Linked DNA regions of Rhodohalobacter sp. SW132. The protein of the gene in region 2 binds, or shares a complex with, the protein of the main gene of each other region. Links are inferred from orthologs where the notes say so. Each region holds a gene or a part of one and is shown on either strand. Other genes may lie near its edges.

The links.
Region 1: the proteins of uvrB (region 2) and DYD21_RS09820 are in contact, whole or in part, in a crystal structure (PDB 7EGT), measured with the Thermus thermophilus proteins. The link is inferred for Rhodohalobacter sp. SW132 from one-to-one orthologs. Residues at the interface, in WP_096411307.1 of Thermus thermophilus: Glu23, Leu25, Arg26, Asp27, Gly28, Glu29, Arg30, Phe31, Arg55, Glu326, Asp327, Phe328, Glu379, Ser382, Gln383, His398, Gly400, Arg401; in WP_096412145.1 of Thermus thermophilus: His654, Arg656, Phe657, Gln666, Asp668, Glu669, Lys680, Arg681, Leu682, Ser683, Lys685, Tyr686, Ala687.

What each region holds. Positions count from the first base shown.
Region 1 is NZ_QUOK01000004.1:173,385-190,085, reverse strand. What follows is about bases 11,325-14,342. They hold DYD21_RS09820 (ATP-dependent helicase), read right to left. Parts: upstream 13,971-14,342; coding sequence 11,679-13,970; downstream 11,325-11,678. Other genes in these bases: DYD21_RS09825 (DUF5723 family protein), read right to left, coding at 11,325-11,531. In the rest of the region: DYD21_RS09850 (BNR-4 repeat-containing protein), read right to left, coding at 1-1,109; DYD21_RS09845 (DUF6588 family protein), read right to left, coding at 1,227-2,330; rsgA (ribosome small subunit-dependent GTPase A), read right to left, coding at 2,419-3,330; DYD21_RS09835 (hypothetical protein), read right to left, coding at 3,383-6,946; lon (endopeptidase La), read right to left, coding at 7,326-9,866; more of DYD21_RS09825, read right to left, coding at 10,011-11,324; DYD21_RS09815 (glycerate kinase), read right to left, coding at 14,448-15,761; DYD21_RS09810 (SDR family NAD(P)-dependent oxidoreductase), read left to right, coding at 15,938-16,690. UniProt on the Escherichia coli protein: A helicase with DNA-dependent ATPase activity. Unwinds DNA duplexes with 3'-5' polarity. Translocates on single-stranded DNA with 3'-5' polarity. Initiates unwinding more efficiently from a nicked substrate than double-stranded DNA.
Region 2 is NZ_QUOK01000001.1:620,362-636,290, reverse strand. What follows is about bases 2,477-5,365. They hold uvrB (excinuclease ABC subunit UvrB), read right to left. Parts: upstream 5,001-5,365; coding sequence 2,952-5,000; downstream 2,477-2,951. Other genes in these bases: DYD21_RS02695 (acyl-CoA dehydrogenase), read left to right, coding at 5,259-5,365; DYD21_RS02705 (class I SAM-dependent methyltransferase), read right to left, coding at 2,477-2,936. Outside these bases: DYD21_RS02720 (SOS response-associated peptidase family protein), read left to right, coding at 114-764; DYD21_RS02715 (mechanosensitive ion channel family protein), read right to left, coding at 742-1,710; preprotein translocase subunit SecG, read left to right, coding at 1,847-2,224; more of DYD21_RS02705, read right to left, coding at 2,343-2,476; more of DYD21_RS02695, read left to right, coding at 5,366-6,422; DYD21_RS02690 (PAS domain S-box protein), read left to right, coding at 6,728-7,987; DYD21_RS02685 (SufE family protein), read left to right, coding at 8,184-8,615; DYD21_RS02680 (thioredoxin domain-containing protein), read left to right, coding at 8,849-9,466; DYD21_RS02675 (gamma carbonic anhydrase family protein), read left to right, coding at 9,472-10,035; radical SAM family heme chaperone HemW, read left to right, coding at 10,118-11,278; DYD21_RS02665 (T9SS type A sorting domain-containing protein), read right to left, coding at 11,289-13,073; DYD21_RS02660 (rhodanese-related sulfurtransferase), read left to right, coding at 13,168-14,127; DYD21_RS02655 (hypothetical protein), read right to left, coding at 14,177-15,313; DYD21_RS02650 (hypothetical protein), read right to left, coding at 15,325-15,929. UniProt on the Escherichia coli protein: The UvrABC repair system catalyzes the recognition and processing of DNA lesions. A damage recognition complex composed of 2 UvrA and 2 UvrB subunits scans DNA for abnormalities.

The DNA.
Region 1 (16,701 bases), on a different replicon or contig from region 2:
GTCGATTCGCTGATCAGCGGCTCTCCGCTTTCCGGCTGTACATCAGTGGAGATATATACAATATCGGGATCGTCCGGATCGAGGACAATCAGCCCGGTGTATTCATCTTCATTAGCGTATAACCGGGTACCGGCGTAGGCAATTTCGTAATCATTCCACTGCTCGCCGTCCCACCGGGCGTACCGATAACGATGATCCATACCTCCTTCACCGGTACGGATTCGGTCTTTTGTAACGGAATAGGCGATATAAGGATGGCCGTCAGCGTCGATCCGGATATCACTCGTCCAGGGAATGTTCTCTTCATCCCCCTCAAAAATCATGGTGAAATCATCCGTTGTACGTTCGGTTTCAGCGCCATCAATCGCTCCAATTTCAGTACCTTCCGAATTGAACAGGCGATCATTTTCAACATACCCGTGATAGATGTTGTTTACAAAATCCCGGGGATGCGCATTGGTCGTTACAAAATGTATACGGCTCTGGCCATTACTTGCATAACGCGGATACGGGCGTTCACCTTCCTCAATAAACAGGCGGCCTAAATATTCCCAGCTATCGCCGTCATCATCAGAAACCATTACATTCGGGTGCCAGTCGATTCCGCGATGAAAATTGTAGGTTCGGTCATTATCCTGCAGATGATACAGGTTAGAGTAGGTTACAAGGTCACCCACATCTACTTGCTGAACCGGTCCCCACCGGGTTGGGTCACCCGGCTCTTCCGAAATTCTCCATTTGGAATATTCCCCGAAGTGACCTGAATAATTGATCAGGTACCGGCCGTCGGTTCGCTTAATGAGTGCAGGCTGTGCGTGATCATTCTGCTGGAATTGGTAGTGGATCGTGAGTGTATCACTTTCGGCGGACTCAAAGTTGTAGTGGGTTAGCGTGATGTCTCCTGTTGAGGAGACGGAACCAATCAGCAATTTTCCTTCATCGATGATAGCGCGTTCATCCTGGAACCAGCACCAGCCGCCATCGGGATTAAAGACGATCGGATCGCCTTCATACATGTCATACATGCGATCCGGTTCATCTGAACAGCTAACTATTATAAGACACAAAAATAACAGACAGGCAACGCTTTGATACCAAAAATTTGACATGACAGAAAATAGATTGTGATGATGTTTTATGTAGAGGTAATATCTACTGTAATGAGAAGATCAACCATCAAATCTACTGTAAATCTTGGCCGAAACGTAGGGTTTTCTGTGTTTAATTTATCTCATACTGATACCGATCCCGACATTTGCCACGGGATATTCTGAAATTGTGTACGAACCAGATAAAGCAATAAAGCCGAGCCTTACACGAAAACCGGCAAGAGCATGAATGGAGTTGTCCCCGCTGCTGGAGATGCTAATCGGGTCGTCAATTCGCTCAATGGCCTTTGATTCGGACTGCGACATGTTGGTATTGGGAACGGTTAACGGGTAGGCACCGCGGGTTGCAATCTCTGTAGTAGATGATTGAAAGCCAACCCCGGCAAACACACTGAGAATCGGAAGATTTCTTCCAACCAGCAGATTAGCAGTGTAGCCAGAAGATTGAAGCTCGATCTGCTGACCATCCCAAATTTCGGGCTGGTTTTCATACTGGTTATAAATATCACCGCCGCTTTCGGGCTGCACATTCGCATCTATATCAAAATTAAAACGGGTATAGCCGATTTGAACAGATAGGTCGATAGGCAGAACCGTGCCGCCGGGCAACCATTGGTTCAGGCCGTGTTTTGCTCCAATTCCAAAAAGGCTAACTTGACCGTTTACATCAGGAGGTGATACGGACGGCATAATTCTGAGCGAAATATCGGTGTCATTTGGAATTCCTATCGTTCCCTGGATCATAGGTGAAGGTACCAGGGGAAACCCCGTTCCGCGCGGCAAATTAAAAGAGAAAAGTTCTTCGGTTTGATTGGTTTGGGGATTCTCAAACGTACGTCCCACACGTACGCCTGTAACATCATCTCCGGCAATAGTAGGGGTGATTCCCGAACTGCTGAATAGTTCAAGCTCCTGAAACTGAGGTTCAAGGCTGGCTACATCAAATACTTCATCTGATGCAGGGACAAAAGCCATCGCACCGCTTATCCGAATATCGAAACCAAGAGTGCGGTAGGGTCGCGCCGAATTATTCCATCCTGTATTCAGGTTGGCTCCGAAGCCGCTTGTGTACGGACGCAGATAGTTTTCCAGAAGCAGGCTCGCATCATCCGTACCGGCTCTTACAAATTCACCAATATTGTTTACCTGGGCTGAACTGTTTTGCCAGGGCAGCATAAAAAACAGAGTGATAGCAAAGAGTGAAATATATTTTTTTAGCATGATATTTTGGTCTGATCTGCTCTATGATTTTATTTGACTACCAAATTGCCAAAAAATTAGAAGAGTTCAAACAGATTATTAAAAAATTTTAATTTATGCTCTCAAGCATATTCAGATAGGAGTCGTATCGGTCCGGATCGATTTCGCCTCGTTCAAACGCTTCGATAACACCGCACTTAGGTTCATGATTGTGAGTGCAGTTGTTAAACTTGCAGTGCAGCCTGGCCTCATGCATTTCCGGAAAAAAGATGGAGAGTTCATACGGTTCGATATTCACCAGTCCGAATTCTTTTATTCCGGGAGTATCCACAAGGTAGCTGTTCTCATTCAGAGAGAGAAGGCGGGCGTAGGTGGTTGTGTGTTTGCCTTTATCAGAATAGGAGGAGATATCACCCACCGCAAGATTGAGTGAAGGATCAAGGACATTAATCAAACTTGTTTTTCCGACGCCGGAGTGGCCGATAAAGACCGACGTTCTGTTTTGTAATTCCTCGCGGAGTTTCTCAATGGACGAGTCATCTTCTAAAGACGTTTGCAAGACCGGGTATCCGATTTCCGTGTACGTATCCGTGATGGAATGTATTTCGTTCAGATCTCTTTTATTTGCCAGGTCAGTTTTGTTGATGATAATCCCGGACGGAATTTCATACGCTTCGCAGGCAACCAGGAACCGATCGATAAAACCCCGTTTTATTTTAGGCTGGCGAATCGACTGAACCACCCAGGCGCGATCGATATTGGCAACAAGAATTTGTTCATCTTTGTTACTCCGGGTCGATTTTCGCGGAACATAGTTTTTTCGATCATGGATGGAATCAATCATACCGCTGCCATCATCACCAACGGTGAAATCTACATTGTCTCCCACAGCTACGGGATTTGTGACAGACTCCTCAACTAACCTGAATTTTCCGGGAATACGACAGTCAAAGATCTCTCCGTCAGAAGAAACTTTGTACCATTTACCCGTTGACTGTATCACTTTTCCGCTTTTTTTCATAGATCCAAAAATACATTATTTACGGATCATTTTTAGGGAAAATAATCAGTGCTTACGATTGTACATCTTTTAAAAATGGAAATTTTACTGCGTATTTATTCAGAAGAGAGGCAAGAGTGCTGAGGATGGCAAGCCCCCCGCTGATAGCACCCACATAGCGGTCCAGTACTTCGGGGGCTACCAGGCTCAGCCCAAGAATGGATAGGAAAATAAACGTGAGAATGGCATTTCTAATATGAGTGACGTTTCCGTTCTCTTTTCGGTCAATTTTAAACTTCTTTAGCAGTTCGCTGTTGGCCGCATTGGATGCAAAATTGGTGAAACTTTTACTAAACAGGCCAATCTCCTCATCCCGATAATTCATTCTGAAAATCCCTTTTTCAAGAAGCTCTGTGAGTACATCAAAATTGCGATAATTTACAAAGCCTTCGTTTGAATAATTGTACACCATCTGTTTTTCACGAAAAGAGAGTTTATCCCACAAATTCTGAAAATAAGCTTTGTTATATCGCTGAACTGAAAGCAGGAATTTCTCAAAATTCTTAAGCGGAAATACATTCTCTTTCGTTTCTGAAATTTCTTTACTGAGCAGGAGCGAAAGTTCCTCACGGTGTGGCCCGAATTCGACTTCGTTGTCAAGAATATTCAGAAAATCATTTTCTGCAAAGCGCTCAACAAGCTGCAACGAATCAATTCCGTAATGAATGGGGATTGTAATTGTACTGAATTGGCTCATCGCTTCCGACCAGTTCTGCATGGCCTGTTCAAATTCGGGGTCATCTTTTTTTGGAGTGATATTTCGCAGTTCTTTTACCGATTTGGATCCTGTTAGCACCAGCAAAATGTTATGCTTTTGGCAGATGTGAATAAAGGATGTCAGCCGGTTAATATTCTCTGATGAATTCAGTATATGGTCGATATTCATCAGCAGATAACTGTTGTTTTTTTCCTTTTCGGGAAAGATAGGAGCATTAAATTCCTCGGTGAGATTGGGAACAGACAAATCCAGAATGGTGAATCTGATTTTCTCATCAAAACGGGAGTTCAAAAAATCGAGTCCCTTTTGGTTGTCCAGCGTAACCAAATATGTTTTTGTACGGATCGATTCTATGAATTCGGTTTTATTCCCATAATCCCAATATTCAGTTAGAAAAAGCTGCCTTGCAAGAAGCCGTACGGAGATAAAAAACAGGTAGCCTATCAATAAAAATATCAGAAGATTCAGCAGATGTGCCGAGAACTCTTTTCCGTGTTCGTGCGTATGGTGATCATGCTGAAATGCACTTAAAATCGTGGCGCGATCTGAATAGATATAACGGTCAATCACGGGATATTCAATTCCGGTATAATTTACGAGCCACTGTCTCCGCTGATATTCCATTTGGTTGAGCAGCAGCTGCCGGTATGAAGAGGTTTCCTCATCCGTTAGGGGAGACGGCAGCTCGGGTTGAACCGGACGCTCATTTTGCACCGCCTGCTGCCAGATCACATTTTCATGATGAAAAGCTGAGTGATGGATGATATATCCCGGGATCAGCCCAACCACGAGCACCCAAAGTGTAAATGAGAATGCATAAACTGATTCGGAATTTACTTCATGGATTGATCCTGCCGTAATTCCGGATGCGAACCACTTTTTTACTTTGAATACAATAATCCCTGCAAAACCGGCCAGCTGAAATAGAAAAAGAGTTGTAATTAACCCAAACTTTCCGCCGCTCAAAGTTCCGGCGATATAGCTGAAACTGAGGAAAACAATTACGATTATGGAAATCAAAAATGGCACTTTCCAATAACGTTTTTTCTTCCAACTTTCCAGAAATTTCGACAGCAGCACATAACGATAGAGGGCAATAACAGCGACGGTTTCACAGAATAGGAAGACTACAAGCCAGAAATTATGAAAGTCGATTGTAAGGATATAGATGAAAAATAGCAGGTGTAAAAATAGAACAACAACCAGGTAAAAATACTGTTTCCTTCTTCTGACAGATGGCCGGAACCATGAGTATGCAAATGTTTTCAGGTTAAGGAAATGACTTGTTTTGCCGGATAGATAAAAGCTCGTGAAAATGAAAATAAATGATAGAATGAGGATCAGGTAGCCGGCTGAAGAGTAGAGAAAAATGGAGTAACTGCGCATGTAACGAAGATTTTTGTCCCTGAATGTAAGCATCCAGGCCGGCTCAATTTCGGAATCGATTCCAAATTCGAGGCGGTTGAGATGGGCTACGTAGTTTTGCCCTTCAAATGAGACCGGGACTTCAAGTGATCCAGCAAGACCCGGATTATTCCTCATCAGCGCGTATACCTGATCCCATTGATCGGAACTAATGGCATTTTTGATGTTTGGAATGTTGGTTCGGATGGATGGCGTTTGATAATAAACATCACCGGAGCTATTCATGATTAGATATTTCAGCCCGATGCGGTTCAGATGAACCGTATCTGCTTCAAAAAAGTGATTAAATCCAAATGTTATGGCCCTCACTTCCCCGTCGGTTTCACCCAGTTCCTCTTCGGATATCCGACGGCTAAGAACACCTTCCTGGATTCCATCTGAATATGAGTAATGAGACCCCAGCAGAAACTGATCTTCCCGTGCGTCCCGAAAATAGTATCTGCCGGAAAGGTTTGGAATATCCTGCATTTGATTCTCGGTTAAATCGGTATCCAAATCGCTGATTCTGAATCTGTTAACGTAACCGTCGGCCCGTATTTCAAATATTTCATTATATCTCAAGGCGGGATCGGCGGTTAGATCTTCATCTGAAAAGTAGGAGTGAAAAAGATCCGTATATCGGCCAAGTTCCGACCTTTGAAGATCAGTGACCTCTTCAATCAGCCGATCGATGTTCTGAAGATGTTCGGTCTTGATCTCATTTCTGCTCATGATATATGAAATTGAGAAACCGATAAAAACGGCAAGTAATACAATGGAAAGCCCGATTTGATAAACATGAGTTCGCAAAAGAGTATCCCCGCGTCCCATTCCCACAACTCTGAGAATAGGGAAAGAAATAATCAGCAGCATAAGCAGAGTGAACAACAGGTAGATTCCGGTGAAACTGATTTGCCTTCCCGCACGGTCGAACTTATCCTGGCTGATGGCTCCAAACAGGTAAAGACCCAGCGTGCCTTCTTCCGAGAGCGTCTGACTTTGCTCTTCGAGAGTGATCGGAACACGAAAAACCTGGTACTCCCGTGTTGAAATTGATATCTCCTCACGAATGGCACCCAGTTTCTCTGTTTCATCAAGATATTCCGGCGGAAGGGTGATGAGAGGGATTTCCGGGCTTGAAATAAGCAGTTTGCCGCTGCGATCGGTGAGAAATGTGAGATCGAAAAAATTACTTGGCGGCATCTGGTTCAGCAATGTTTGAAGCAGTTCACGCAGATCCGATTCAGAAATTTCATCGAAATTATAGGGTGGCTCTGTGCGAACACTCAGATTGTCCCAGCTGCTGAGTAGGTTGTTTTTGGTCAGTTCAAGACTGCGAAAACTTTGTTCCTGAAGCTGATCGCGGTTTTCGAGTATGGTAAAATACATATATCCGCTGAGTGCAAAAATTGCAACGAAAAGTATGGCCCATATTCGGTAACCTTCGATTTTCATACGAGGAGAGTACTAATGTTAACCCGAAATAATCTCTTAGATTTATACCTGTATAAAGCAACATAATTTTATGAAAATCAAGAAGGGGGAAATAATACGAATTAAGAACTGATTTTAAATTGATTAATACATGTTATTTAAGTGCAAAATAAACATTGAGAGAGTCATTGAATAATCTTAGCATTTTGCTGTTTTTGGATTTTACTACAGAAATCTGTTCAAACACACTCTTTGGAGTCCTGCGTATCTTCGGGCAATGCGGAAAAATTCTCCGCAACTTGATTAAAATCGTTACCGAAGAAGCATACATACACCTGAAACAAAAAAAAGCCGCATCAGGAATCTGATACGGCTTTTTTGGATCATTTCGATATCGGGGTCAATCCATCACAGCGACTTCTTTTCGGGCATCGCCTTTGGAATTGGTTCCATCAGCACTGCTTTTATGGCTATCAGGTACATGGAAGAACGTTTCAGGATCGGTCACCGGCTCCTCTTCGAGAACGAGGTCGAGCAGCGGATCCATCCGCTCAAGATATTCTACTTTCAGATCGCCCATGATTTCGTCCTCGATCTCTTCCACATCTTTTTCATTCTTTTTTGGAAGAACTACAGTTTCAATACCGGCCCGTTTAGCCGCCAGCACTTTCTCTTTGATTCCGCCTACAGGCAGTACCAGTCCGCGCAGTGTGATTTCTCCCGTCATCGCGAGAGTTCCTTTTACTTTACGCTGGGTAAAGATGGAAGCGACGGCGGAAAGCAGCGAAATACCGGCTGATGGCCCGTCTTTTGGTACAGCACCTTGCGGAACGTGAATGTGGAGATCCCAATATTTGAATGCTTCTTCCGGAATTCCAAGTTCTTCATACCGGGCGCGCAAATAACTGATCGCCAGCATCGCAGACTCTTTCATCACATCGCCAAGCTGACCTGTAATATGCAGTTTCCCCGTGCCGCGGCTGACGCTCGCTTCGATAAAGAGAATATCACCGCCGTATTGAGTCCACGCGAGTCCGGTTGATACACCGGGAACGGTTGTCCGCTCGGCCGCATCAGAGAAGAATTTGCGCTTACCGAGGATATCCTGAACATCGTTTACTCCAACGCTCATTTTTTCTATCTCATCGCTGGCAATTTTTGCTGCCACGTTCCGGCAGACGGATCCAATTTGCCGTTCCAGGTTCCGTACACCCGATTCGCGGGTATACTGCTCTATAATCCGTTCGATAGCAGCTTTGGAGATTTTAATCTGTTTCTTGTTCAGCCCGTTTTCCTCAATCTGTTTTGGAATCAGGTATTTTTTGGCAATCTGGACCTTCTCTTCAAGAGTGTAACCGCTGATGTTGATGATTTCCATCCGGTCACGCAGCGGTGCGGGAATTGTATCCAGCGAGTTTGCCGTTGCGATAAACATCACCTTGGAGAGGTCATATTCCAGCTCAAGATAATTATCGATAAAGCCGTTGTTCTGTTCAGGGTCGAGAACTTCCAGCAGGGCTGAAGTAGGATCGCCGCGGAAATCACTACCCACTTTATCGATCTCATCGAGCATCATTACCGGGTTTCCGGTGCCGGCTTTTTTCATGGATCGGAGAATTCGTCCCGGCAGTGCGCCGATATACGTTCTCCTGTGGCCGCGAATTTCTGCTTCATCATGAATGCCACCCAGGCTGAATCGCTCAAATTCACGGTTCAGCGAGCGTGCAATTGATTTTCCAAGCGAGGTTTTTCCAACTCCCGGAGGGCCGTAGAAACATAGAATCGGAGCTTTCATATCCTTTTTTAATTTCAGGACAGCAAGATATTCAACGATTCTCTTTTTCACCTTTTCCAGCCCGTAGTGATCTTCATCCAGAATATTTCGGGCGCGTTTCAGGTCAAGTTTATCTTTCGATGTTTCACCCCACGGCAGATCCAGAATCCACTCCACGTAGCTATGAATGATACCGTAGTTTGGTGATGAACTCGGCGTCATTTCAAGACGCTGAAGTTCCTTTTCAACCGTTTGTTTGGCATCATCGGTCAGCCCCTTTTTCTCGTTCAGTCGTTTTCTGAGAGTGATGATATCCTGCTGCTCACTATCTTCACCGAGCGCTTCCTGGATCGCTTTCATCTGCTGGCGCAGGTAAAAATCACGCTGCTGATCATCAATGTCAGACTTCACCTTCGTGCGGATCTCTTCACTTAAGTTCAGTACCTGGAGTTCCTTGTTCAGGTGTTCCATTACTGTTTCCAGCCGGTCTGAGAATTTTCTAACTTCAAGAATCTCCTGTTTTGCGGCAAGATCTACCTGCAGATTTGAGGAGATAAAGTTCAGTAAAAAGGACGGGCTCGAAATGTTGTTGATGGCAATCGAGGCCTCAGAAGGAATATTTGGGGAAAGATTAACAATTTTACTTGCCGTCTCTTTAATGGATCGGATGGAAGCATCAAGCTCCAGCCCTGAGAGGTCCATCTCCTGTTTGAAAGCCTCTACATCAGCACGGAAAAATGGTTGTTCCTGCGTGACTTTAAGCACTTCAAAGATGCTCTTACCCTGAATGACAATACTTTTACTACCATCGGGCATTTTAATGAGCTTTAGAATCTGGGCGACTGTACCCATTTTGTAAAGGTCATCTTTGGTGGGATTTTCCACCGATTCATCCTTCTGTGCTACCACACCAATGATTTTGTCATTTTCGTACGCCTCTTTTACCAACTCCAGTGAGCGATCCCGGCCTACGGTAATGGGGACCACAACACCTGGAAAAAGAACGGTATTTTTCAGAGGCAGAATGGGCAGATTATCCGGAATTTCAGATTCCGTTAAACGTTTTTCTTCTTCTTCACTCATCAGGGGGATGGCTTGTTCAAAGTCATCGAACCCATCATTTTGTTCGTCGAAAGAAGCTTCAATTTTAAATCGTTGATCAAACATATAGAATATTCGTTAGGAAATTTTTCATAGTGTCTGCAAACAGAGAGCCAAAAAAAGGCTTGCCTTCATAACGTCATAAGTTGTCTGCGGGTTCTGCCAAATTGTGATATAAATAAAAGAAGCTGACAGTTGGGCAGAATGCAGTTATGGAATATAAAATTTTATAGCAACAGCTGATGCAGCGACCGGTTCAAGCGTAGGCCCTGCGGCTGTGCTTCGAAATTGCACAGCAGCGTTCACATCAAAATAGGTGGTTTCGAGCCCTGCACCAAAACTATAATAGCCAGGTAATTCCGTAGCCAGGCGAGTGCCGGCACGAAGTGGAAGAAATGAAAAAGGACGTACTTCTGCACCGATAAAACTTTTGAATTTTGTGGATTGGAAAGCGTTATCGTTGAGTCCAAGGCTGAAATCACCCATTAATTTTATCCTGTTGATCTGAAACAGAACCCCCGATTGAATGGATGTCGGCAGCATGGATTGATAGGAACCCCTGTTTTGTATACCGGCTTCCTGCAGCGGATGAATGCCATCTGCAGCGAGGAACTGAAAATCCTGAAGAACAGCGCCTGAATAAGAGTAATTTGAAAGTGAACCCGGATCATCGGTTTCTGAAGTTGATGTGGAGAGTTCTGACCGGAACGGGTCATCAAAGTGGTGGATCATCCCCAGGTCGGTAACGGATAAGCTCAGGCGCAGAGATTTTTCAGTGGCTTCTTCACCTCTTCTGATTAGCGACAGGTCATCCCCGAAGGTAAAGATATAGGTTATGCCAAGATCAAGAGCGGCGCCGATGCCGGCAGGTCGTGTGAGATCCGAAGTGCCAAATTGAGTTTCACCAGCCACAACGGGATTGAAACCGGTAGCCAGCTGCTGAGCCTGTTCGCTAAATGTTCCGGTACTTTCAAAACTGTAGGAAGATTCCCGAACCCACGGGCTTTGTGCGTCGCTTTGTGTGTATGAATCAGCATAACGTGTGGAGTACGACGCCCCCGATATCACAATTTTTGGAGCGATACCAATATTAAACCTGGAGATGCGGGGAAAAAGCCCGCTCAAAAAGCTGAATGATTCACTGTAACCGAACGAAATTTCATGGAGCGTCTGGAAACTGTGGGATAACGTGCGGTCGATTTCAAAACCATCATTTGTTTCAACGGGGTTCACATCATACCAGCCGCGGCCCACAGTAAAGCGGCTGCTTTGACGGGTTCTGACGCTGAATGCATAACTCCGCTCATCTCTGAACCATTTTATTCCAAACCAGTTAATCGAGGTAGCTGACCTGAACTGTCGGTCTAACCGGCCGGCAGGGTAATGCCTGCTTAAAAGGGTTTCTCTGTCTCCATCTGAAAGCAAATATTCGCTATAGCCTGGAGGGTTGAAAAGGTTTGTGTACGTATCGAACCTCTTACCGGCATTGCGAATGCGCAGAGGCGTATCGATATAAGCCCCGCTTTCTGCAAATGAAAACTGAAGACGGTAATTTTTCTCCCGGAGCTGAATATTAGCCGGGTTGATAAAAAGCGCATCATAACCGGTGATGTACGACGTTCCGCCGCCGCCCAATCCCATGCTCACGGGGTTGTATGAAATTTGTGCATCTGTTGTGAGTGGAATCACAAAAAAACAGACAGCGATAAGTAATGTAGCTGCTTTATTCAACGATTTAATCTGTTCAGAAAATAATTACGAATAGCGGTGTATTAACTGACTGCCGGGTAATATTGTTTCATAGAAACTCTATAAACGGCAGAATATTTAGTCACTCAGCATGAAAAGCCGCTGATATTTTTCTCTTTTATAAAAAAATTATAAAACCTGAAGCCGGGCGGCACGCAACATAAGCGTTTTTTGCCCTCTCTGTTTAAAAAATACAACAACTTTTGAATCTTTACCTGATCCTGTTCGCTGTAAAATTTTACCGGGACCGAAGGCCGGGTGCATAACTGTAGTGCCGGCCTGAAAAGGATCATTATCATAAGTAGTTTCAATTTCAAAGCCGCTGCTGGATGGCTTTTTGGTCTTTATCGGCTCTTTCCAGTCGTACTCAACTTCGGTATCATTGTTTTTTGGTGTCGATTTTTCAGCGCTGAAACGCTCCCTGTTTTGCCGGATTGTTGCACCAGTTTCAGTCCGGACCACACCGGGATCCACCTCATCCAGAAAACGTGAGCGCATCTGGCGGTTCTCTTCCCCGAAACGATACCGCATTTTTGAATAGCTGAAAAACAGTTGTTCTTCAGCACGGGTAATGGCCACATAAAAAAGGCGCCGTTCCTCTTCAAAGTCTGCCTCCTCACCGTCACGCCCGCCCATTGGGAATAAATTCTCCTCAAGTCCTACTATAAACACCACCGGAAATTCCAGTCCCTTCGAACCGTGAACCGTCATCATGGTTACCGCAGGTTTATCTTCATCATATTTATCAGAATCGGTGATGAGGCTGATTTCCTGCAAAAAAGAGCTGAGCGTAGGTTTTTTATTATGTCGTTCGTAATAAGAGATGGCGTTTTGCAGTTCCAGTATATTATCTCGGCGCGTGAGTGCTTTTGCGCTGTTTTCTTCAATCAGGGCTTTCACATAGCCGCTTGCTTCAAGCATTTTTTTGGTTGTATCGAGCAGGGATGCGCCGGCTTCCAGATCATTTCGAAGCGTGTGAATCATCGCCACAAACTGCTTGATTTTTGATATAGCCGGCTTGTAAAGGTCAGAACCTTCCACATTTTGAATGATGGACCAAACCGATCGTTTTTGATCCCTCGATTTTTTCAGCAGGTCATTCAGCGTTTTCTTTCCAATTCCACGGCTCGGTTCGTTGATTATTCTCAGTAAAGCCTGTTCATCATCCGGATTGACCAGCAGAGTGAGATACGCCAGGACATCTTTGATTTCCTTTCGCTGATAAAATGACAAACCGCCAACAAGCTGATACGCGATACCTTTTCTTCGAAATGCCTCTTCAAATACCCTGCTTTGATAGTTCGTTCGATACAAAATGGCGAAATCGTTATTCGAGTGGCCTTCACGCATTTTTAAATTCTGAATGTGCTGCACCACGCGATTTGCCTCATCCCGTTCATCGAAATTCTCCAGGACGGTGATGGGATTTCCATCATCATTTTCTGTCCAGAGCGTTTTATCCAGCTGTTTATCATTATTTTTAATGATCGAATCAGCGCATTGCAGAATATATTTGGTTGAGCGGTAATTCTGCTCCAGGGGAACCTGTTCCGCGTTTTCGTAATCGCTCTTAAAGTTCAGGATATTGGAAATATCGGCCCCGCGAAAGGAATAGATACTCTGGGCATCATCGCCCACCACACAGATATTTTCATATTTGCTGGCGAGCATCTTCGTCATTTTATACTGCGCATGATTGGTATCCTGGTACTCATCAATCAGGATGTACTTAAAACGATCCTGGTAGGTGTCGAGCACATCGGGATGTTGCTCAAAAAGTTCAATTGGCTTGATCAGCAGATCGTCGAAATCCATCGCGTTGGCCTGACGCAGACGAACATCATAAACCTCAAACACCCGGGCAGTGATATCATCAAGCGTGCTTTGCACAAACCGCGTTTTGTAGGCGTTTGGTGTGATAAGCTGATTTTTCGCATCACTGATTTTTCGCTGAATCGTACGCGGACGAATCTCGCGCGGATCGTAGTTGAGTTCACCAAGAATTAGCTTAATAGCTGATTCCGAATCCGATGTATCATAAATCGAAAAATTGGAATCGAATCCGATTTTCTCCGCTTCAAACCGTAAAATTTTTGAGAAGATAGAGTGAAACGTTCCCATCCAGAGTTTCTTCGCCCGATCCCCGATTAATGCTTTGATACGATTCTGCATTTCACGAGCCGCTTTATTGGTAAACGTCAATGCAAGGATCTCCTGGGGCAGAGCTTTATGCTGCTGCAGCAGGTACGCAATCCGGAACGTGAGTACCCTGGTTTTTCCACTGCCGGCACCGGCTATAATCAAAAGAGGACCGCTGGTGTGAGTAACAGCTTTTTTCTGTTGCTTATTTAATCCCTTGAGAAAATCGACGGGTGTGGGCGGCTGATGATTTGGGTCTGGCTGCAGGGAAAACTGTTTCATGAAATTCGTTGGGGCTCTGCGATTCGCTCTTTGGTTCAGCTTCCAAAGTTACAAATTAATCAAACAACCTATGGAATCAGTTTGCAGAAAAAATACGATAACAAATTTGGGTTCTGTTAAATTCTAAATGCAAAAAAGTTTCATTACGAAGCTCCCCTCTCTGAAAAGTCACGCCAGGGCGCGTTAGTGAGGGACGGGATGAGTCAGAAGGGCTGGGAGTACTTAATTTTGTAAATGAACCTGGTAAATTTATCCATCAAAATTTCTGAAACTAATTTTCTCATAGTTTTTTGTAGTCTATTCATTCAGGTTGATTCAGCGAAACTCAGTGATATACTCAGCGAAAATCCGCGAAAAACAGAGTTGGCATCGATTTTGATAATGTGATCAGATCTGTTCCAATAGTTGGTAAAGAGATGATGTATTCGACCTGAATAATATTTTAGGCAGCTATACTATTAAAACACTCTTTTCATCCTAATTCTCAATCAATGTGATTTGCAGATCCATCAGATTGTTTCCGGTTGGACCTGGCTTCAGATGACCGCCGGCTTTTTCAAAAAAGTGGTAACTATCGTTTTCGCGCAGATATTCTTCGGGATCGAGACCTTCTTTTTTTGCCTCTTTTATGGTCTTGTTGGTCACTACCGCACCAGCGGCGTCTGTCGGTCCGTCAATTCCATCGGTTCCGGCACTCAAAAAACTGATATCATTTTCAAAGGAGCTCAATTTAAGTGCCATACGCAGTGCCAGCTCCTGGTTTCTACCACCCAGCCCGCTTCCTGTCACTTCTACGGTGGGCTCACCAAAGGTAATCAGAGCAGCAGGTTTTCTATCCTGATCGTTCAGCTGTTTAACTTTTGTGAAGATGTGATGCTCAAACTCTTCAATCGCCCCTGACCACGCGCTCTTTTCCAGGTGTACGTCATATCCATCTGCCTTGATTATTTCGGCACATTTTTGTGCCATCTGGGTTGCGGATGCGATGATAAAAGAGTGATGCCGGCTGAAATCTTCCGTTTTCCTGTAATGTTTGTCAATCACTTCCGCATCCATCTCTACGGCGAGGAGCTGACGTGCAGTGTGCGGGATTTTCTGATACAAGCCGTACTTTTTTAAAACCTGGAAAGCAGAAGTTGCCGAGATTGGCTGAGCAACGGAGGGCCCGCTGCCAATCATGCTGATTTCATCATCCGTGATATCTGATATCATCAGATCGATCAGAGTGGTACGGTTGAGCCATTTCAGAATTTGTCCGCCCTTCACTTGTGAGAATACTTTTCGAACCGTGTTGATTTCATGGATGGAAGCGCCGGATCCTATCAAAAGTGAATATATTTCGTTGATCTCTTCAATTTCAAGATCTCCGGCCGGAATACAAAACAGCGATGACGTACCGCCTGATACAAGATTCAAAACAAGTGCGTTATCCGGCAGCGATTGCATAAACCGTACTAATTCGAGGGAGGAGGAGAGGCTGTCGTAATCCGGCAGCGGGTGCGAACCTTTGAATACCTGGAACCTGTTTCTCTCATTCCACTCATTTGGGGAGATAACAATTCCATCCGTAATACGGTCACCTAAAATCTTTTCAACTGCAATGGCCATGGAAACGGAAGCTTTTCCAAAACCGATCAGGTAAACCGGCTGATCATCCTTTAAAGAGAATGTTTTGTCTTGAACCGATAGCGTGCGTTCTTCCGGTTTCCATTCTACTTCGTTTGGTATCACAGACAGCGGTGATACGTGCTGAAGTGTTTCAGTAAAATATTTTTTAGCCTTCTCAATCATATTTAACCTGTTGTAAATAAACCCTTTATCCTGAGAACAATTTTTTGTGATGTTACATTTCGACTATCTAAAGTAGGAGTTCCATCGCTTTATATCCATTGTTTAAATTGTACCGGTGAATAACAAAAATGAATTGTTTGATGGTGAATAGCTGATTATGTTTCGGCAAAAAGATAATGGCAGAACACAATCGATCTGTTTTTTTAACCGGATGCTCACGTGGAATCGGACTTGAAATCGCCAGGGAGTGCCTCCGAAAAGGGTGGAAGGTTATAGGCACTGCCCGGAAATCGGATTTCCCTGATGTGTTGAAGAAACAATCCCGGTTTAAAGGAATCCACCTGGACCTGTCTGATTTAAGCCGTTTAAAAGAGGAAATACTTCAGATCCTTGATCAGGAGAAGCCCGATGTTTTAATCAATAATGCCGGAATTTTTGTGGATGCGGATCACGCCGGGCCGGATGATCATTGGCTTGAGGTTTGGGACCAAACGATGAATATCAACCTGAAAGCTCCGGCATTGTTGTGTAAATGGTTCCTGAACTTTCATACGAAACCGAATTCTCAAACTTCTGGAGCGTCGATCATCAATATTGCATCCCGCGCATCCTATCGCGGCGATACGCAGGAATATGCGGCTTATGCTGCATCCAAAGCGGGGCTCGTCGGGCTCACAAAAAGCATCGCCCGGGATTACAGCAAGCGGGGAGTGGTTGCCTACTCTGTAGCTCCCGGATTTATCGAAACGGATATGGCGAAAGATGCCGTGAACCTCCTTGGGAAAGATCATGTTACGGCAGGGTCAGCTTTTGATGAGATCACTCAGCCGGATGAAGTTGCCAAACTCGTGGCTTTCCTGGCAGAAGGTTCCATTCCGCATGCATCCGGACAGACATTTCATATAAATGGCGGTTCGTACATGATCTGAATCACCTGAAA
Region 2 (15,929 bases):
GCCTTGGTACACTTTTGAATGGATAAGATTTTTCTGCAATGGAGAATGTGAACGCTTCTTGAAGAGAACTGTTTATAAATGTATATATAGAGATACTTCGAACAAAACTATAAATGCCCGATACACTTATGTCAAACCGAATTGCTTTTTTTGCGGATGGGGAAATCCTGATGGAACACTTTAACCTGGAACCTTCAGGAGAGGTAATATTCGATCCGCATTACAATCTGTCTCGGGGATATCATATCCCGGTTATTACTGCAAAATCTGGCGAAGATGAGTTTGTGATTAAAAGAGTTCGCTGGGGGAAAAGCATGGAAAAGAGCAGTGCGCCACCCGGCATTACAGATCTGGATGAGCTGAAAAAGCTTGAGTCAGATGCAAATGAAAGAGCGCTGATACCTTTGAGTGGATTTTATATCTGGAAGGATGAGAAAAAGAAAGATCATCCATTTTTTGTGCGAAAGATAGATAATACGCTGCTCTATGCAGCCGCCCACATTTTTAAGGGTGATGAAGAACCGTATACAGAAATGTTAATGACCGAATCGAACACGCTCATAAAGCCCATCAGCGAGGCAATGCCTATGATTATGAAACGATCCCTTGGGAAAAAGTGGCTGCAGGGCGTGGACCTGGAAGAGATTGTTGATGAGGTGTCGGCACAATTTATTATAACCGAACTCACCGTTCACAGGGTAACAAAAGAGGTGAAAGACGAATCTAAAAACGATCCTGCTCTTATTCAGCCGATCCCGAAATAGATTGTTCTGATGAATGCTCTAAATCGTCTTTTGCCGGTTTCAGCTTCTCTTTACCCTCGATCTGATTTTGATATATTCGCACCGTTTTATACGCAAAATCAATATCATTTTCATTTGCTACTGCATCCAGAACGTCTTCCCAGATCATCTGATTAATACCGCGCCGGCTTCTTGGATTACTAAGGTGGCGTATCGTCATTTTGATTCCGTCATCCACCACATCCGTATACACAATGGGAGTGAGGTTACGATAGTGGATGAGATATGATTTCGTTGCCCGGCGAATTTGCTGTTCTGCGTCGTTCACGTAATCCTTCAGATGATCGTTTGTAATTTTTTCAATGATTGATTTCGCTTTTCGCCAGTTGGTCTCAAAGGTGAAGATCACCTCGATCTCGTTCCAGATAAATTCAAAGTCACTGGTGTAATTGGCGATCGGGTCCCGAAGCACCAGGTGGTTCGGAATGTGAATCAACCGGCCGGTACTTTGATCGGCGTGTACCCAGTTTCCAATCTCGAGGATCGTGAATTTAAAAAAACGGATATCCACAACGTCTCCTTTATTTTCCCCGATCTGAATACGGTCTCCGACATTGAACGGTTTTCGCCACATCAGAAAAGCCCACCCGGCCATGTCGGTAACAGGATCGCGCAATGCGATTGCTAAACCGGCTGATAGCAGCCCCAGAAACGTTGCAAGTGAACCGATTGCTTCAATCCAGGTTCTGCCAATCAGCAAAAAACCGATGAATACAATTGTGTATGTAACGTTTTTACGCCAGCGATACCGTGTGGATGTATCCTCTGCCTGCCGGTATACAATTCGAACAATTACGAAACGAATCACAATGAGAACCAGGATAATTATAATCGTTTCGATGATGTTACCCATCTGCAGCGGTGTTTGCGATAAAAGCTGCTCTAAATATTGCTGAAAATCATCCATATAGCTGGAATTGGGTGACTGGCGAAGGATTCATTATTTGTGAAATATTCTTTTCGTGAGATACGATTTTTTTAAAAGCTTAAATAGTGATATTTTTATGGTTCTATAGATTGTTCAACAAATTTACAAAAAACCTATGCTTTACGGAATTATCATATCACTGATCACGCTCATCGCAATTTTATTGATTGTAGTTGTATTGCTGCAGCCGGGTCAGAAAGAGGGGCTCACCGGTGGTCTTGCCGCGGGTATGGCCGGTGGTGCTGCAATGGGAGCCAGACGAACCGCAGATTTACTTTCAAAAACCACAACGATTCTTGCAACACTTTTTCTGGCACTGAGTGTCCTTGCAAATTTTGCCATCGATCGCGGAGGATCCGGGCAAAGCACAATCCAGCAGCAGGGAGTACCAGGCCTGCAGCAGGAACAACCTGGCGAAATGAATGATTTTACGGCGCCTTCGCAGTCACAGCCGGCAATTCCTCAGCAGGACGATCCTGACGAAGAGAATTAAGATTTCTACAATCCTATCGGATCGTGAAAGGCAGGAAGCTGTACTAACTATTTTCTACAAAAAAGCCCTGAAAGAATACATTCATTCAGGGCTTTTTTTATGGTGACAGATTCCAGGTTCAGCTTCCCGTTTTACCTGCAGCTGATTCAGCTCCGTTGCTGTTTTTCACTACGTCGTAAATCAGGTAGGGCGGAATATTGAGCATCTCAAATTCGATATCGTAATTGCCAAAAACCTCCATAACCGGTTTTTTCAGGTGCCCGCTGGTTTGATAGGCGATAAATTTTCCCCCATCCTTCAAAATTCGTTTTGTGGCAATTAGAACCGCCCGTTTACGATCTTTTTTGAGAAAGGAGAAGGGAATACCTGAAAGTACATAGTCCACATTTCCGACCTGATCGGGATCCAGAACGGTTTCTACATCACCGGCAAGTACATTGTTGATGGAAACCCTCGGATCTTTAATGGTTTCATTCAGTTCAGTCACAAAATCTTCATTGGCTTCGATAAGTATAAGGCGGCTCCCTTCTGTCATCTTATCCAGAAGATATTTGGTAAACACTCCATTTCCCGGGCCGTATTCAACAAGGGTAAAATCTTGGGAAAAATCGATATGGGTACACACTTTTTTTACGCACCTCATAGAAGTGGGAATAACAGATGCTACGTCGCGATCTTTAATAAAGGTTTTAAAAAAGTCGATTTTACTCATGGGTGTATGTTGGGTTCAGAGTTCTTTTTCAAGTTTTTCAATTTGATCGCGGATGCGGGCAGCTTCTTCGAATTCCATATTCTTCGCTGACTGCAACATCGAGTCACGCAAATAATCGATAAATTTATCCTTGCTTTCAAATGTAACTTCTTTCATTGCAGGATTTGGCTTGTATTGGATGCCATCTTCAGCAACTTTTACAACTTCAAGGTAATCATCATCGGTTTTTACGCCTGAATCGAGATCAAAATCTTTAGTGGAAATAAGAGAAGGATCAACCAGTGGCTTCAGTTCTTTAACGATTGTTTTTGGTGTAATACCATGTTTTTCGTTGTATTCTTTTTGAATCTTTCGCCGGCGATCTGTCTCTTCAACAACTTTTTTGATGCTTTTGGTCATTTTATCAGCATAAAGAATGGCTTTCCCTTTAACATTACGGGCAGCACGACCCACGATCTGAAACAGCGACGTCTCTGATCGGAGGAAACCTTCTTTATCAGCATCCAGGATAGCAACCAGGCTTAATTCCGGGATGTCAATTCCTTCACGGAGCAGGTTAATTCCAACGAGCACGCTAAAATCACCTCGCCGGAACTTGTACAGCACTTCAACCCGCTGCATGGCGTCGAGCTCACTGTGCATATAGGCAGCGCTGATTCCAAGCCCTTTCAGGTATTCGCTGAGTTCTTCACTCAGGCGTTTTGTAAGTGTGATACATAAGACGCGCTCATTCTTTTCTACCCGCTTTTGAATTTCATCTAAAAGATCATCGACCTGGTTTCCAAGCGGACGGACTTCTATTTCGGGTTCCATCAGTCCGGTTGGCCGGATAATTTGTTCTACGTAGACACCATCTGATTGTTCAAGTTCATAATCAGCCGGTGTGGCGCTCACAAAAATAGCTTGTTTGATCATCGATTCCCATTCCTCAAACGTAAGCGGACGGTTGTCGAGTGCGGATGGCAGGCGGAACCCGTGTTCAACAAGCTCAACTTTTCTGGAGCGATCACCGCCGTACATCGCTCCGATCTGCGGTACGGTTTGATGACTCTCATCCACAACCAGCATGAAATCATCCGGAAAATAGTCGAAGAGGCAGTAGGGGCGCTCACCCGGTTTTCGCGCACTCAGGTAGCGGGAATAGTTTTCAATTCCAGAGCAATACCCGATCTCCTGCATCATCTCAATATCAAACGTAGTGCGCTGCTCCAGCCGCTTGGCTTCCAGAAATTTCTGTTCATCTCTCAGGATGTCCACCCGCCAGTACATCTCCTGTCGGATTTGTTCGATCGCATCACTCAGGCGGTCTTTGGACGTTACATAATGAGATGCAGGATAAATTCGAAACTCTTCAACACTGTCCAGAATCTTCCCGGTATCGATATCAAAAACTTCCAGGGTTTCGATTTCATCACCCCACATGGAAATGCGCAGTCCTTCTTCGGAATAAGCGGGGTAAACATCAATCACATCGCCGCGTACGCGGAACGTGCCGCGGGTAAAATCGCGGTCGCTTCGCCTGTAGTGCAGATCCACAAAATCGTAGAGAAGTGTGTTTCTTGGAATCTCCATGCCGGTCTTCAGAGTTACGATCAGTTTTTCATATTCTGATGGAGAGCCGATTCCGTAAATGCAGCTAACCGAGGAGACAATAATCACATCTCTACGGCCGGATAGCAGCGAGCTGGTTGCCCGGAGCCTGAGCCGCTGAATTTCTTCATTAATCGATAAATCTTTCTCAATAAACTTATCCTGGCTCGAAATGTAGGCTTCCGGCTGATAGTAGTCGTAGTATGAGATAAAAAATTCAACCCGGTTTTCAGGGAAGAAATCACTGAATTCACGATAAAGCTGAGCGGCAAGCGTCTTATTGTGGCTCATTACAAGCGTAGGCTTCTGCACGTTTTCAATCACACCTGCGATTGTACGCGTTTTGCCGGAACCGGTTATTCCAAGCAATGTTTGGAATTTATCATCGTGCTCAATGCCCTGGGTGAGCTCTTTGATCGCGTTTGGCTGATCGCCTGCAGGTTCCCAGGGAGAATGAAGTTTGAATTTTGACATATCTTATTAATATAATCATAAGGGTTCCGCTTGTAAACAATGATTGTGTTAAATCAATTCTGCAGAAAACGTTCCGGTCACAGGTAATTTTCGACAGGGCGACTTCATTAAAATTTTGAAACAGGTAATAAAAGCGCTTCCTATTCACTATCTTTGCGACATGTATCGGAAAGAGACTCTGCTCCAAAATCCATACATTCACAGACAGTGAGCTGTACCCGGCTCAAAAAAGAAAATTTTATCAAGCATTAAAAGAATATGACTCTCGAAGACTCAAAAATGCCGCCCCTGACAAAACTCACGGAAGACGAACAGATGCTGAAAGAGGCAGCTGCCGATTTTGCGGATACCATTATTCAGCCGAAAGTTCAGGAGATGGAGGAGAATGCTAAACTTGACCCGGGCCTGATCAAACAGTTTTTTGAAATGGGCCTGATGGGGATTGAAATTCCGGAAAAGTACCAGGGCGGCGGCGGCACTTTTATGATGAGTATTGTTGCCATTGAGCAGATTTCCAGAGTGGATGCATCCGTGGGGGTTTTTATGGATGTTCAGAATACATTGGTGAACAACGCATTTATCCGGTGGGGTTCTGATGAAGTGAAGGAGAAATTTTTACCCCAGCTGGCAACTGAAAAAGTGGGTGCGTACTGCCTGTCGGAAGCCGGTTCAGGAAGCGACGCGTTTGCTCTTAAATGTGCGGCCAAAGAGGACGGTGATGATTACATCCTGAATGGAACCAAGTTATGGATTACAAATGCGAATGAGGCAGATATTTTTCTGGTATTCGCAACTGTTGACTCATCCGCCGGATACAAAGGTATAACCGCATTCATAGTTGAGCGGGATATGGAGGGCTTCTCGGTATCAAAAAAAGAGAACAAGCTTGGAATACGTGCAAGTTCTACCTGTGAAATACTGCTTGAAAATGTTCGCGTGCCGAAAGAGAATATACTTGGAACCGTGGGTAAAGGATATAAAGTAGCCATTGAAACTCTTAATGAGGGTCGGATTGGAATTGGTGCGCAAATGATTGGAATTGCCCAGGCATCGCTCGATGCGGCTATTTCATACACAAAAGAACGAAAACAGTTTGATCAGGCAATTTCAGACTTCCAGGGCGTCCAGTTTCAGCTTGCGAAAATGGCAACTGAACTTGAAATGGCCAGGCTTCTGGTTTACAATGCGGCTCGTTTGAAAGAGGATAATCAACCCTTTTTAAAAGAAGCAGCGATGGCTAAATACTACAGTTCTGAAGTAGCTGAAAATCTAAGTTCAATGGCTGTTGATCTTTTTGGCGGCTACGGGTATGTAAAAGAGTACCCGGTGGAAAAGTATTTTCGTGATTCAAAAATCGGGAAAATTTACGAGGGCACCTCCAATATGCAGCTGAATACGATTGCTAAAATCATATTGCGCTAATCTTTGAATAAAAAATACCGGTAAAAAGTATGCCGGCATTTTTACATTTATGGAGGGTTGATCTTAGTTTCCTTCTCAGAGCTCCCGGTTAAAAAGATTAAAATATCGGGAGAGATTGGATTTTTCATTTTATATCATAGGCTATCTTATTGTTTCTACTAATCTTGTGTAGTAAATATATAATTTCAAAAATTTGAGTAAACACGGAATTATAGCGCAAATCTGTCGTGTTCAGTATGTAGAAAATTGTGCAGGTGACAAGCTATAGCTTCCTGTGAGTTTATTTTTAACCTAAGAAGAGTTTTATGGATCAGCATATTAAAGATGCCATACAGAAATATGCAAAAAATCAAAAATCAGCTGAAGAACTACAGGCTTTATTTGAGGAAATAACAGCAAAAAAAGAACAGGCTGAAAATCATCTGCAGCTACTCGAAAATTCAATTCGAAGTGATTATGACTCAATCTTAATTACAAACTTGAATCTTGAGAAGCCGGGACCTGAGATCGTCTACGTAAATGATGGTTTTACTCGTATGACGGGTTATACTCGTGAAGAGGCAATCGGAAATACACCACGGATGCTGCAAGGTGAAAAAACAGACCGCGCAGTTCTTGATAAGCTGAAAAAGAGACTTAAAGATGGTCAATCCTTTTTTGGGCACACCGTAAATTACAGAAAAGACGGAACTGAATTCATCAACCAGTGGGATATTCATCCGCTAACAAATCGCGATGGCGAAATCACGCACTGGGTATCCTATCAGCACGATATAACAGAGCGAAAACGTTCAGAGAAACGGATCGTGGATACCGAAGTTGAATTTGATAAACTTACGGAAGAATCGAAGAAAACACTTGTTGATCTCGACGAGCAGGGAAATATTGTAACCTCAAATAAAGCGTTTCGTGATCTTACAGGTTTTGATGAAGAAGAGCTGAAGAAGAAAAAAATATGGGAGATTCTTTCGGATGAACTCGTAGAAAATTTTCGCCATAAATTTGATGTATTTAAGCCAAGTGATTTTGATGATCAGACCTACGATCTTGAAATTATCAACAAAAAAGGAACAAATATTGAAGTAGAAGCGAAAGCACGTCTGTTATCAGCAAACGGGCAAAAAATAATTCGGATAGCGTTTCAGAATAAATCACTCCAAAAAAGAATTCTATCCATGCTGTCTGGCAAGGGTGAGGGTATAGAAAGTATGTTTGACCAGGCGCGGGATTTTAGCTACAAACTGGTGCCTGTTGATGAGGGTCAGTTTGAATTTGAATACGTTACGGACAATTTTTCCAAGATTACGGGAATTACAGGTTCCGAGATTAACAAAACAGATCTCACAGACTTTATTCACGAAAGTGATATCGGAAAAGTAATCAACCATTTCAAAGTGGTATTGGATGGAAAACCCAATACGGAGCAATTCCGGATTAAAACCAAAGAGGGCGATTATGTTGAAGTTATTGATTACGCAAAGCCTGATTGGGATGCCGAAAGCACCTCTGTGAAAGCGATTAAAGGGGCAACTTCAACAGAAGTATCTTCTGAAAAACGCGCGTAACCATTAACCAGTTTTCTTATCACAGCATCACCAGAAAGTGCCGGTATAGCCCGGCGTTTTCTGTTTTGGGCTTCCCTGATTTGGCTATTCCTGATCATATCTGAACATACCCTGGTTGAGATCATGGGACAGATTTCCCGTAATATTTTATATCTTCCATAAAGGAATCAATTTTTATCAGTTCAGATTTTTTACAATGACTATAAAGGAAAAGCAGGATCGAATTATCCGGGAATTTCAAGCACTGTCCGACTGGCAGGAACGTTATAAGTACATCATAAAAACAGGTCAAAAACTTTCTCCGCTTGAAGATGAACATAAAATAGAAGAAAACCTTGTGCGTGGATGTCAATCGCAAGTGTGGCTGACTACAGAGCTTGATGAAGGTAAGGTGATTTTCAGGGCTGATAGCGATGCTGCCATTACGAAAGGCCTTGTTGCATTGATGGTTAATTTCTATTCCGGTGAAGAACCCGATACCATATTGGCCACCAATCCTGAGTTCATAAAAAAAATCGGTATGCAGGAGCATCTATCCCCAACACGATCTAATGGCCTTGCATCTATGATTAAACAGATGAAAATTTACGCTATGGCTTACAAGGCGAAATTGGCAAATCAAGCGTAGTGGTGGATCATCGATTAAATGTTATGAAGTCATCGGATGAGTTTATCGAAAAATCGAGTCATTCCGGATCAATATACGATTTGTGTGTGACTCATCCGATGACTTTGAAGGACTGTTAACTTTTAACGCACCTGCAGGTAATTTTCGGGATAAAATCATACCACATCGGCGGTGATATTTACCCGAAATCAGAGTATCTTTAAATCTAATATTTTTTCTAAAAAATCGATTCTATGAATAACAAAAATGTACAAATTGCTCTGTTTGCTGCTTTTCTGCTCATCGCCGGCGGAGCACTTTATTATGGTTTGTCCGGGAATTCCGATAACAGCTCATCTTCTGCTCAAGGGGAGCGAACAGCACAAAAAGTTGAAATATTGAAATACAGCGATTTTCAATGCCCGGCATGCAGAGATTTTGTGCCTTTAGAACAAAGGCTGAAAGATGAGTTCGGCGATATGGTGGAATTTAACTACCGTCACTTTCCGCTGAGCGGATTCCAGTTTAGCCGTCTGGCTGCTCATTCTGCCGAAGCTGCGCGGGAACAAGGACATTTTTACGATATGCACGACCTGATTTTTGAGAACCAGGCGGAGTGGTCGCGAGGTAATGCATGGGAGCTGTTTCAAGGATATGCCGAAGAAATTGGTCTGGATATGGATCAGTTTCGCGAAGATGTAGAGTCAGATGAAATTGCAGAACGTGTGGAATATCAAAGACAGGAAGGACTGCGGAGAACAGTGAATTCAACGCCAACCTTTTTTGTGAACGGACGAAAACTTCAGCAGAACCCTCAAAGCTACGAGCAGTTTAAGTCTATTGTTGAGCTGCAAATGTATCGCACCAACTAAAAAAGATGATCTACCAGTTTTTAGACCGCTCCCCTGAGTATAATGATTCGGTTTTCGTAGCACCCAGTGCCGATATCATTGGTGACGTGAAAATCGGTGCGGATAGTTCCATATGGTTCAACTCAACCATCCGGGGTGATGTTAACTATATCAGGATCGGGGAGCGCACGAACGTTCAGGACAACGCTTCTATTCACGTAATGAACCAGACCGGCCCGACGGTCATTGGTGATGATGTGACCATTGGCCACAATGCGATGGTTCATGGTTGTACAATCCACGATCGGGTACTGATTGGAATTCACGCAACGATACTTGATGAGGCGGTTATTCTATCTGATGTGATCGTTGCCGCAGGAACACTTGTGCCGCCCGGTAAAACACTTGAATCGGGATACCTGTACATGGGTTCACCCGCTAAAAAAGCACGGAAATTAACGGATGAGGAGATGAAGTCGATCAAAACATCCGCAGAAAATTATGTGAAATATCAGCGAACATACCGGCAGGTGGATACCTACGAATCGAATCCATTTTACACACCTGAAGAGAAGGCCGATTCAAAATAGATGGCGTAAACATCCTGAGGTCATCAGCGGATGTTGAACCTGCCTGACTAAGTGATCCATTTCAAATCTCATTCAAATCGGTATGGCTGGAATCTATCTGCATATTCCGTTCTGTAAACAGGCGTGCAGCTACTGCAATTTTTACTTTCTTACCCGCGATCAGCTCCGCCAGCCGTTTGTAGATGCACTGATTGAAGAGATCAAATCTTATCGGGATAAACCATTTTCCGCACAAAAAATCCGAACTATTTACTTTGGCGGCGGCACCCCATCACTCCTCACTTCAGCGCAGCTCAGCGATATTCTCACTGTTTTGGATGATGTTTTTGATGTTGAGTCTGACGAAACGACCATCGAAATGAACCCGGATGACGTTTCGAAGGAATATCTGCATCAACTGAAAAATCTTGGGTTTACCAGGGTAAGCATGGGCGTGCAGTCTTTTGATCCAGATCTGCTTTCATTCATGAACCGCGCCCATACAAAGGACGAGGCTGTACGTGCGCTGGAATTGATCCGCGAAACCGGGTTCTCATCATTTACGGCAGATCTTATTTATGGCAACCCCGGTCAGAGCCTGCAGGCTTTGGAGAAAGACATTGACCGGCTGCTAAGTTTCGATCCGCCGCACATTTCAGCTTACTCCCTCACAATTGAACCGAAAACAAGACTTGGGAAACAGGTGGAACTGGGACGAATTCAGCCCCCGGAAGATGATACTGTAGAAGCTCATTTTACGCTTGTGCAGGATAAACTGAGGATGGCCGGGCTTCAGCGCTACGAAGTCAGCAATTTTTCCAAACCGGGAAAAGAGGCAGTTCACAACAGTAACTACTGGAAACATGTGAACTATCTTGGGCTGGGCCCGTCTGCTCACTCTCTGCTTTGGAATAAAAATGGTGCCCGGCGCTGGAGAAATCGACCGGATATCAAACCGTACCTGGAAAAGAATTGGGATTCACTTCAGGATGAAGTGGAAGATCTGACTCTCACCACCCTGGCAGAAGAACGATTAATGCTTGGGCTGCGAACCGTATCAGGTATCACGACGGAAGAGCTGAGTGGGAAATATGGTTATAAGCTGAATGATCGTCAGCGGGACTGGCTGAGAATTCAGGAAGAGCGAAACTGCGTATTCATGCAGAAAATTGATAACGAACAATCGGAGCTTCGTTTAACTGAAAAGGGACTTAAACTTGCGGATTATATCGTACTTGAGCTGATCTCAAGAGGGGAGAATTGAGAAATCCGGTTTATTTGATTAGCAGCATTTTATTTGTAGTAATATCACTATCCGTAATCAGGCGATAAAAATAAACGCCCGAAGCAAGGCCTGAGCCGTTAAAATCAGCCTGGTGAACACCTTCATCCAGGGTTCTGTCAAGTAGAGTAGAAACCCGTCGGCCAAGAGAATCAAATACATCAAGCCGAACTTTTTGCTCTGAAAGCAGTGAAAATTCGATCGTTGTTGCTGTGCGGAACGGGTTTGGGTAGTTATTTGCAAGCAGAGACTGCTGAGGGAGAGCTGAGCGGACTTCAACGGTATAGTCGGCCGTGCGGGTGCGGTTCGTGTTCACGACGGATATATAAAGATCTGACAGATCACTCCAGTTCCAGCCGGTAACAAGCTCGAGGTTTGTTGGTGTGCTTTGATTGCTCTGGGTAGCTATTCGCTTTTCGGATGAACCATCGTGAAAAATACCGATCACGCCCACACCAACTCCGGGCGTGGGGGAATTTAACAGAATTTGCGGTGATCCAAGGGCGGGTCCGGAAGCGGACGCATGGAAATAATGGGCGCCCAGGGATCGAAGTGAGGTATTTGATGCACTGTCGGGTATGGCAGATAGTTCAGATTGTATGAACGGAATAGGATAATTCACCCTGTCTTCAAAACCGAAATTAGCACCGCCAAAACGCTGACCGGATCCCAGATGCCACGTTAAGTTTTGGAGATGATTAGATTCAAACGTTTCGCCGCGGGAACCAAGCTGAAGTTCGATAGCATCCGTAAAGAGAATTTCAGGCTGATGGGCCACATCATCCCAGACATCCACCCAGAAATCCATGCCAAATTTTTCAGCAAAAAAGAGCATCCAGGTTACGTGCCAGTAGGCGCCGGGAGTTGGGTCTTGTGGATTTCCAAAAATAGAATTGTTGCTCGGCTGATCAGAATTAAAGGAGAATCGGATATAGTTGTAGTAGTCATTTACATCTTCAAAAACAATCTCTTCCATCATGGTGGCATCCATTTCTATCCAGTTGAAAGATCCGGCACTGCCTCTCCATCGGTTTGCTGCATACTGGATGGCATGTTTGATTTCGTGGGCAATAGTGGCATACAGTGCGCCGATCCGGTTGCCAAGGGGGTGCGTATTCAACGGAAATCCGTTAAAGTTGGAATGAAGGGTGATATATGATGTGGAGCCAGACCGTGTTGTCGTTCCGTAAAAACCAAAATTTTGAAAATCAATTTCGTAGGGAGAGCTGAGTATAAAATCGGTAAAACCGAGCTGTTCTACCTGGTGCCTGTAGGATGAATCAGCGGCAAAAGCGGCATGCCATATATAATCGGGGATGTTTTCGTCCACGGCTTCCTGCAATGTCTGTTCAGCAGGAACAGCATCCGTGCCGGTGGTATCGTAATAGAGAATGAACTTACCAGATGGTGTGACATAACTGAACTCCGTTGCCGTTCGGGAGTGATAGGTGAGTTCTTCAATTTCTGCAATAGTGGCTGAAGAGAGTTCAGGTTTCACCTCGTTATAGTGCTGATAAAATGGCACCATGCATTTTATTGGCGAACCTCCATCAGCGGGTGTAAATGCGTCATTCAGTCGTTCGGGGCTATAGCCTGCGTAAAACATCTGCAGTACCGATTCATCCTTACTGATTTCACCGGCTGATTCTGCTGCACGAATCTGATCCAACACCGGGTGGCCTGAGTGAAAGGCACTCTGCTGACCGGATGCACGATCGGTAAAGATCATCACTGAGATCAAAACCAATAGAATGGAAAGTGCGGGAAATCTAAACAAAGGGATATTTTTGGGTACGAAAAGGGTTAAAAAGATCGTAATTTAACGGGTTAGCAAAAAATAACGGATCAATAAAGTTTATCGTCTCTTTTTTATGAGTTACGAAGTCATTCTCTACTACAAGTTTAAAGAAATCCGGGAGCCTGAGCAGTTTTGTAAAGCGCATAAAGCATTTCTGCAGGATCTGGATGTGAAAGGCCGGGTTTATATCGGCAAAGAGGGCCTGAACGGTACGCTCGGCGGCACACCTGAACAGATGGAAGCCTACAGGCAGTATGTGTGGTCGCTGGATGGATTTGAAGAGACCGAATTTAAAACCGAAGAAGCGGATACGATTCCATTTCCGCGCCTTACCTGTAAAGTTCGGGAGGAGATTGTTTCGATTCATGTCGACGGACTTAATCCGGAAGAGGGCGGCCGGCATCTGTCGCCATCGGAGTGGCGCGAAACGATGGAGTCGAACAAGGATTATGTGATGATCGACGTGCGAAACGACTATGAAAGTGAAGTCGGACATTTTGAGGGAGCTATCAAACCGCAGGTTGAGAATTTTTATGATTTCCCAAGGTGGCTTGATGAGTCTGATATACCCAAAGATAAAAAAGTGCTGATGTACTGCACCGGCGGGATTCGCTGCGAAAAATTTTCTGTTTTGATGAAGCAGAAAGGCTGGGATGACGTGAATCAGCTGCACGGCGGGATTTTAAATTATGCGAAAGAAGAAGATGGAAAGCATTTTAAAGGAAAATGTTTTGTATTTGATGACCGGCTGGTAGTGCCTGTAAACAAAGGGGATCTGCAGCCGATTGCGCATTGTGAGATCACTGGAAAACCGGCAGACAGTTTTATCAATTGTGCCAATATGGAGTGTAATAAACTGTTTGTCTGCTCCGAGGAGGGAGCCGAAAAATATAAAGGATGCTGCAGCGAAGAGTGCATGAACAGCGAATATCGGCGCCCCTTTAATGCAGATAATGCGTTCCGGCCATTCAGAAAATGGTACAACTATTTTGATGACGATTTTAAAGAGAGGGATATAAAAATCAGTAAATAGCAGATGAGGTTAAAACGATCTGCAATTTTTTTGCCGGTTCAAAAATATGTTAATTGAATTTGAGATTTTCTGATGAAACCACCAAAGTGTACTTATTCTGCTGCACGGCATTATCAGCGGCCATTTTAGCATACATCTCGCCTTTGCAGTCGTAGTTGATGTTAATATTACCACCCAGGTCGATGTCGATTTTATCTCCGGTATGATCCGGTGTTTCGCCAACTAAAACAGATCCATTTATAGTTGGTGTTCCGCGGCCATCAAAAGCATAAGCGTTTTCAAAAATAACTAATCCATTAAATTCAAAGTTACCCGCAACGCTTAAACTGGGATCTTCCATTTCCATGCTGGCATCCGCTCTGATTACCATAATTCCGAACCCTTCAGTTTGCTGTCCGGTGAGTCTTACATGACCTTCAATAAAGAATACGCCGGGGTTCTGAGCGGTACCTAATGTGGCACTGTAATCGGAATTAACTGTAACTGTATTATTTGCATGGTAGAGGCGCTCAATGAGTTCATCTGTTGGTTCGTAGTTCAAATCAGAATCTACCTCAATCTCATCCGGATTTGTATCTCCTTCTTTGCCTTCCAGATTTACACCGGCATTTATCAGTTTATCTTTAGTTTCCTGTGAATTAACAACTACAGGTGGTTTTACATCACCAATATCACAGCCGCTTGAAGCGGGCGGAATTCCACTAATATTGTGAGCATTCCCATCTACATTAAATTCTCCAATATCTGTTGGTAATTGAAGGGCTCCTCTAAAATCGGGTACTAATTCAAAAAATGGTCGTTTTCGATAATGACTAATGACTTCTACAATTTTGTTTCCAAATTCTTCTCCAATTTGTGCTTTGGAATAAAACCAGAGCAGGTCGTGCTCTCCTGTTTCCCAGAAATCATTATCCTCGAATTCCGTATGTAGCCGTACTTCCAGTCCCTGAATTGTGGGATTCCAGTAATTTGTTTCACTATTATATTGGTTTGGCCAGTCTTCATTCTGGTTGATGTGTTGTGTCGCTATTTGGATAGCTGTGTGCGCCGAGTTCTTGGCCATGGTATATTCTGCGTAATTAACCGTGCTTTGGTTAAGCATTTTACCTTGATTGGATGTACTTATACTGGTGATACCCAGTGATACAAGAACGCCTGCACAAATAATTAACATTGCTCTGCCCATAACTCTGCCTGTTAGTTTGTATTGATCTGCAAGTTTGCAGGAGTAAATCGTTTTTCCCAAACCGATCGGACATAACGACCTTCAGCCAATGAACGACTATATATTTTTTCAGCACTTTGTACTTCAAGTGTAACTTTAAACTGTCTGACATTTGTCACATTTGACCCGCATCCAGGTGATATATTGCTATTTGAGCCTACCGTCTCGTAGTACTCGATATTGAATTGTGTTACGCCTACATTTATTTCCTGGGTATTAACGGCAAGGGGATCTCCGGTAGAAGGGTCAAATTCGGTTACCGTTCTCAACAATGTCCTGTGGGCGGGGTTGGTTGCAGAGATTTCATTATCAAGCAAAAATCGCCATTCAATACGTTCAGGTATTCGATTCGGATCATTGCACTCTGCCTCAGTTTCACACAAATTTCTATAAAACCTGATTCTGTGAGACTGTGCACAATCCATAATTCGTACTACATCTGTTTCGGGATCCCGGGTGATTCTATTTACATCATATCCCATATTAGATAAATCATCATTCAGCATGTCCGAAATATCGGTTACATATTGTCTGTTCATTTGAGAGATAGTCAATTCAGCACCACTGTTTTGAACGC